2 regions of the Acerihabitans sp. genome follow, and region 2 is predicted to be linked to the other one. Evidence: riboswitches for the same ligand, from Rfam matches in the RefSeq annotation. Region 2 holds a riboswitch; the other holds the start of a gene.
What was found. A riboswitch is a leader RNA that binds a small molecule or an ion and turns the genes downstream of it on or off. The one in region 2 is predicted to bind cobalamin.
Positions count from the first base shown of each region.

Region 1: linked by a shared signal. The riboswitch ahead of btuB (TonB-dependent vitamin B12 receptor BtuB) and the one ahead of VGC33_RS03780 (cobyrinic acid a,c-diamide synthase CobB) in region 2 are both predicted to bind cobalamin.

Region 1 covers NZ_DASWOM010000107.1:76,013-79,429, reverse strand. The annotation lists gene btuB (TonB-dependent vitamin B12 receptor BtuB) at 1-1,510, opposite strand, end outside; cobalamin riboswitch at 1,581-1,770, opposite strand; gene trmA (tRNA (uridine(54)-C5)-methyltransferase TrmA) at 1,903-3,009, shown strand; gene VGC33_RS18070 (MFS transporter) at 3,293-3,417, shown strand, end outside.
Region 2 covers NZ_DASWOM010000018.1:57,422-60,838, forward strand. The annotation lists gene pocR (transcriptional regulator PocR) at 54-989, shown strand; cobalamin riboswitch at 1,308-1,490, shown strand; gene VGC33_RS03780 (cobyrinic acid a,c-diamide synthase CobB) at 1,616-2,980, shown strand; gene cbiB (adenosylcobinamide-phosphate synthase CbiB) at 2,977-3,417, shown strand, end outside.

The DNA of each region.
Region 1 (3,417 bases), on a different contig from region 2:
CCGAGCCGGTCCATTCCACACCTTTGATTCGCGCTTTGCCGATATTTTTATAACTTTCGTCGAAGGAGTCATAATCAATAAGATTATCGATATCATTGCGATACGCCGAAACACGCCAGCTCAGCGCACCGGTCAATCCTTCCACGCCGCCTTCCCATTGCTTGCTCTGTTCGGGGTTTAAATCCTTATTGCCGCCATAACCGCTATAGAGCTGACTCAGGTTGGGCGCCTTGTAGGCGGTTCCGTAGGAGCCGATTAATCTATAGCCTTCAATAAACTCCCAGGCGGCGCTGGTTTGCCAGGTACCGTGCCAGCCAAACTGGGAGTTATCGTCGCCGCGCACCGCCCCTTCAAGCGTCACCGGCCCCACCAGTTGCGACGTGGTGGCATAAATCCCGGTATTGCGTTGCTCATAGCCGTCGGTAAGGTAACCGGTACCCGGGGCGGTGGTTTGTTTTTGCCAGTCCACACCGGCGCCGGCGGTGCCGTGGCCGACCTGTAAGGTATTATTCCATTGCACATTATACTGTTTGGAGTCGTCGAGGGTGGCGGAGGCGGAATAGGGACCGTATTTAGGATCGTAATTGTAATCTTGCGTATGGTTATAGTTAAAGGAAAGCTGAGAGGCGTAAATCCCTTCCTGGTATCGCATCCCGGTATCGTAAGTGCGGCTATAGAGTTTGCGGGTATCCGGCAGCGCATCATAATGGTCAGGATCGGTATAGGCGTAGCTGCCGTCATAGCCGGTGCGGTTGTCGTAACCGTAGGCGCGGGCAAAGCCGCTGAACTGCTGGTTAAAGGCATGATCCAGGGAAGCAAACAATGTTCTGCTGATAAAACCGTCGCGATCCGGCTGCGCGGGGTCGCCATAGTTATCCGGCAGATTGGCGCGCACATCAAGACCATGGGTATAGGTGTAATTGCCCGCAACGGTGGCGGTGGTGTTCTCCCCGAGCTTTTGCCGGGTGGCGCCGTCATAAGTTTGATAACCATGGGATCCCATGCCGGCACTCAGGGTGGTGCCCGGCTGCTCGCGGGTAGTGATGATATTGACCACGCCGCCGATGGCGTCCGACCCATAGACCGCCGAGCGTGGCCCGCGGATATATTCGATGCGCTGCACCAGGGAAATGGGGATCTGGCTGAGATCGGACGAACCGGAGATGCCGGCCTGGTTCATCCTGATGCCGTCGATTAAAACCAGGGCATGGCTGGAATTGGTGCCGCGGATAAAAAGCGAGCTTTGTTGCCCCAATCCGCCGTATTGGGCAATATCAACGCCCGGCAGGCGGCTTAGCGCTTCGGCCACCGATTTGATTTGACCGCGTTCAATATCGTCGCGGGTCACCACGCTGGTAGGCGCCAGCACGGTAGAAATGGGCTGGGGGAAACGGTTAGCGGAAACGACCATAGCGTCCGCGGACTGATCCTGTGCGCCATTAGCTTGCGCCCATCCGGAAAATGCAGTGACGCACAGCGCCAGCAGCACGGTATTGTTAGTCTTAGGCATTGCCATAGCATCCAAATGATAAAATAGGATGCCGCAGGTTCCATATTTGATGGCTCGCGACAAACATGGATATTGCGACGAAATACCGGCAGGTTTTCGGGCTCGGGATGCGTTATATCACGCCAGGCGACGACTTCCCGTCATTAAAGACAGTGTCTGCTTGCGCAATCGCCCTAGGGTCCCCTTACCGCTGCGCGTCAGCTCCAGCTTTTCACTGGATTCCCTTTTAACTTACGAAGACCGGACAAGCATCCTACAATCAGACAGATAAGTATGTCTATAGCACTAATAATCAAACTATTTATAAGCGCAACAACACTGGACATCACCGGTTTATCCCCTACAATCCCCCACAAAGTGGTAAAAATAACGGATATTAGCGAGAGATCATCATGACCGACGAGACGTTGCCCATCAGCGTGTATCAAAACCAACTGGCGGAAAAAGCCGCCCGACTGAACGCGCTGATGACGGCGTTTCAGGCGCCCGAGGCGGAAATATTCCGCTCGCCGGCTGAACACTACCGGATGCGCGCCGAATTCCGCGTCTGGCATGATGAGCAGGATCTGTATCATATTATGTTTGATCAGCAGACCAAGGAACGGATCCGCATCGATCATTTCGCCGCCGGCGGCGAACTGATGAACAGGCTGATGGTTGCCGTTATGGACGCGTTGCGTCCTTCGCCGGTTTTGAGGCGCAAGCTGTTCCAGCTTGATTATCTCACCACCCTGAGCGGCGAGGCGGTGGTTACCCTGATTTATCATCGTCCGCTGGATGACGAATGGCGCGAGCACGCGGGCGAGCTGCGCGACCGCCTGCGGACGGAGGGATTTGCGGTCAACCTGATTGGCCGCGCCAGTAAAACCAAAATTTGCCTGGACCGCGATTACGCCGATGAACGCCTGCCGGTGGCCGGACGGGACATCATTTACCGCCAGATAGAAAACAGCTTTACCCAGCCCAACGCCGCCGTGAATATCCAGATGCTGGAATGGGCGATTTCGGCCACTGAACGGGCGCAAGGAGACCTACTGGAGCTGTATTGCGGCAACGGCAACTTTTCCCTGGCGCTGGCGCGCAACTTTAACCGGGTGCTGGCCACGGAAATCGCCAAACCCTCGGTGGCGGCCGCGCAGTTTAATATTGCCGTCAATCACATCAACAACGTGCAGATTATCCGCATGTCGGCTGAGGAATTTACCCAGGCAATGCGGGGCGCGCGGGAGTTTACCCGGCTGAAGGATATCGACCTGGCAAGCTATCGCTGTGAAACCATTTTTGTCGATCCGCCGCGCAGCGGGCTGGATGACGCCACGGTGAAACTGGTGCAGGCTTATCCGCGCATCCTGTATATTTCCTGCAATCCCGAGTCATTGTGCCGCAATCTGGAAACGCTCGTCCAAACCCACACCATTGAGCGGCTGGCCCTGTTCGATCAGTTTCCCTATACACGCCATATGGAGTGCGGCGTGCTGTTAACGGCCAAAATGTCATAGCAGCCGGCCCGCGCCCAGGGCCCTTCCACCTCCAGCCATCGACCCAACGGGTCGTCATTCCCGGGGCATGTGATACTTCATATACCCTTATCAAGCATAGCGACGATCGTTGCGATTTCACTTTGCCGTTACCTTCATTTCCACCCCGCCCATTCCTGTCATAAAAGATTTTTTTTCGGCGTGATCGATATGTGACGGGCATCATATCAAAAATTTTGAGTAAATTTAAAATACGCCTCCACATAAAATAAAATTGCGTTTTGTTTTTTCAATGGGGTGAATAATGGCTCGGACTAATTATCGGTGGGTGATATGCGCATTGCTCTTTTTTGGTACTACAATCAATTATTTAGACCGGCAGGTGTTGAGTCTGCTACAGCCATCGTTAGCCAAGGAATTTAGCTGGAG
Region 2 (3,417 bases):
CTCTTTTTTGTTACTGGTTTATTAAAAATAAGTAAAGCGCGAGAGGGGAAATTATGAATTCCGGTAGTTTCATGGATTCAGAACTGATAAATAAAATCGCGCATGATTTCGCTAATGCCACCAACCTGGCGGTTGTGGTGGTGAATATACACGGTGAGGAAGTCTCGGATTTATATCACTTCACCCCGTTTTGCCAATCATTGCGCCAGGATCCGGAAATGGGCCGGCGTTGCCGCATGAGCGATCGCTGCGGCGGACTGGAAGCCTCCAAATCCAACCAGCCCTGTATCTACCGGTGCCACGCCGGATTGACCGATTTTTCCATTCCCCTGGTGATAGGCGGTCATTTAGTCGGTTTTGTGCTGTGCGGCCAGGTGCGGATCAAAGACACCGTCAAGCTTCCCGAAATGCAGGAAAGCAGCTCTTTCACCTGGCGACAAAATGGCCAGCTGGCCGAGCATTTCGAGAATATCCCGATTATCGATTATGACCGGCTGCTGTCTTCCGCCGACCTGCTGAAAATCATCGTCGATAACTACCTCAAACAACAGCTTGATTTTGTTGTGATTAAGGAGCACCAGCCGGCCAGCGCCGAGCGCCGCGCGGCGATCCCAAGCCAGCACGACAGTAAAATGAAAAAAGTGCTGCGTTACATCGACAGCCACTATTCCGAGGATTTGCGCCTGGAGGACGTGGCGGCCATGGTTTATCTCAGCCCCTATTATTTCAGCAAATTATTCAAGAAATACCAGGGCATCGGCTTTAATGCCTATGTTAACCAACAGCGTATGGACAGCGCGCGCCAGATGCTGGAGCAAAGCGACTGGTCCATCGCCGTCATCGCGCGCAATCTCGGCTTTTCCCAGACCAGTTATTTTTGCAAGGTATTTCGCCAGGCCTATCGCATTACCCCCCAGGCCTATCGTGAGCAGCGCCTGATGTCGCAAAATAACCCGCCGGCGGGAAATATCGCCTTGCCGCGTAATTAATCACTTTCCCCGCCGCTGGTTTAATTCTCCTGACGTTATTGTTTTGTTTTCCGGCGATCCGGATCTCATTTTCAAAATTTACTCAACGCTATTTAATGCTATTGTCACCTGCCGCCAAAAATGGCTTTCAATCGAGACGCGCCACGGCATGGCTAATTTTCGATAACTAAAAAGTGTTATCCCCAGACAATAAATTTTAATTAAATAACCCCCGGTGAACATTTTTTTTGATCCAATCCGGGGTATATTTTCCCCAGATACTTTAGATTAACGATAACAGGGTCGCCGCCGGTAAATGTTTTTACTTGCCGCGCGGCGCACATGCCAATGTTACCAGGTTAAACGCGCCGCAAGGCCGTCAGGGAAGGAGGTGCGAATCCTCCGCAGCCCCCGCTGCTGTAATGCCGACAAATCCGGCGTCACCACTGATCGCACGCGATTGGGAAGGGCCGGAGGAGAATGACGCAAAGCCAGAAGACCTGCCTGATAACAAGAGCCTGACCGGCTCGGTAACAACTCCTTCGGTGGGAAGCGGGTTGTCCTAACGACTGCGTCGGGATAGCGCCATTCCGCCGCCGTTGCTTATGACAATCCCGCTCGGCCCGCCCAGGCATAACGGGATGCGGATGAAAGCGATTCTGATAGGCGGCGCGCAAAGCGGGACCGGGAAAACATTGCTGACGCTCGGCCTGCTGCGGGCGCTGGCCAGGCGCGGCCACAGGGTCCAGCCGTTCAAATGCGGGCCGGATTATATCGATACCGGTTGGCATCAGGCGGTCAGCGGCGTGGCGTCGCCCAACCTGGATGCCTATATGCTGGCGCCGGATACCCTGAGCGGATTGTTTACCCGCCATATGCAGGGCAGCGATGTGGGCATCATCGAAGGCGTCATGGGGCTATATGACGGCCTGGGCAGCGACGGCGGCGAATGCAGCAGCGCCGCGCTCGCCAAACAGCTGGGCGTGCCGGTGGTGCTTATCATCGACGGCAAGGCGGTGTCCACCTCGGCCGCGGCCACCGTGCTGGGTTTTCAACTGTTTGATCCCGCCGTCAATATCGCCGGCATTATCGTTAACCGCGTGTCCACCCCCAATCATTTCAACCTGATTAAAACCGCCATTACCCGTTACTGCGACCTGCCGGTGCTGGGGTATCTTCCGCCGTTGCCGGACTGGGAGCTGCCGTCCCGACATCTGGGCCTGGTACCGGCGCAGGAAAGCCGCCGCCTGGACGCGCAGTGGGATCAGCTGGCGCACTGCGTGGAACAGCATATCGATATCGACCTACTGCTCCGGCTCGCCGACTGCCAGCCCGCGCCCGGCCGTTTGCCCGCGCCGCCCGCCGCCGCGCGCTATCAGCAGCTGACCCTGGCGCTGGCCGAGGACGAGGCGTTCCATTTTTACTACCCGGATAATCTACAGCTGCTGCGCGATATCGGCGTGCGCATTGTGCCGTTCAGCCCGCTGCGCGACCGGGAATTGCCGGACTGCCAGATGATCTATCTCGGCGGTGGTTTTCCGGAGGTCTTCGCCGACCGGCTGGCGGCCAACGGGATGATGCGAGCGGCGCTGCGGCGCGCCGGTTTGCGCGGGGTGGCCATTTACGCCGAATGCGGCGGCCTGATGTACCTGGGCGCCTCCCTGGAGGACCAGAACGGCCAAGCCTTCCCGATGGTCGGCCTGCTGCGCGGCGTCAGCCGCATGAGCGAGGGGCTTAAACGGTTCGGTTACTGCGAGGGCCGGGCGCTTGGCGATAATCTGCTGACGGTAAAAGGAGAAACGTTACGTGGTCACGAATTTCACCATTCCGAATTCTTTACCGATGAACCGCCGCTGTTCACCCTCAGCAAACGCGGCGCAGACGGCGAAGTAAAACGATGGCCGGGCGGTTATGGCGGCGAGACGCTGCTCGCCAGCTATCTGCATGTGCATTTTTACCAGCGCCCGGCCTTGCTGCGGCGCTGGCTGGACAAAGGGTGCGCGCTGCTATGACCGCCCTGACCGCGTTTATCGCCGGATATCTGCTGGATCTCTGGCTTGGCGATCCGCCGAACTGGCCGCACCCGGTGCGCTGGATAGGCCATGCCATCGCCGGCTTGCAGCGGGTCATCCGCCGTTTTTGCCGTAGCCGCCGGTCGCTGTATATCGGCGGCGGCGTGCTGTGGCTGCTGGTGGTGGGCGGCAGCGGCGGGCTGACCTGGGCTTTGCTGCGCCTGCTGTCCGGTTATCCCGTCCTGGCGTGGCTGGCCACCGCCTGGCTGACCTACACCCTGCTGGCGACCCGTGGTCTGCGCGATGCCGCCATGGCGGTCTATCACGCGCTGTTCACCGACGATCTGGCGGAGTCCCGCCGGCAGCTGTCCTATATCGTCGGACGCGATACCCGCAACCTGACGCGGCCGCAAATCATGCGCGCGGTGGTGGAAACC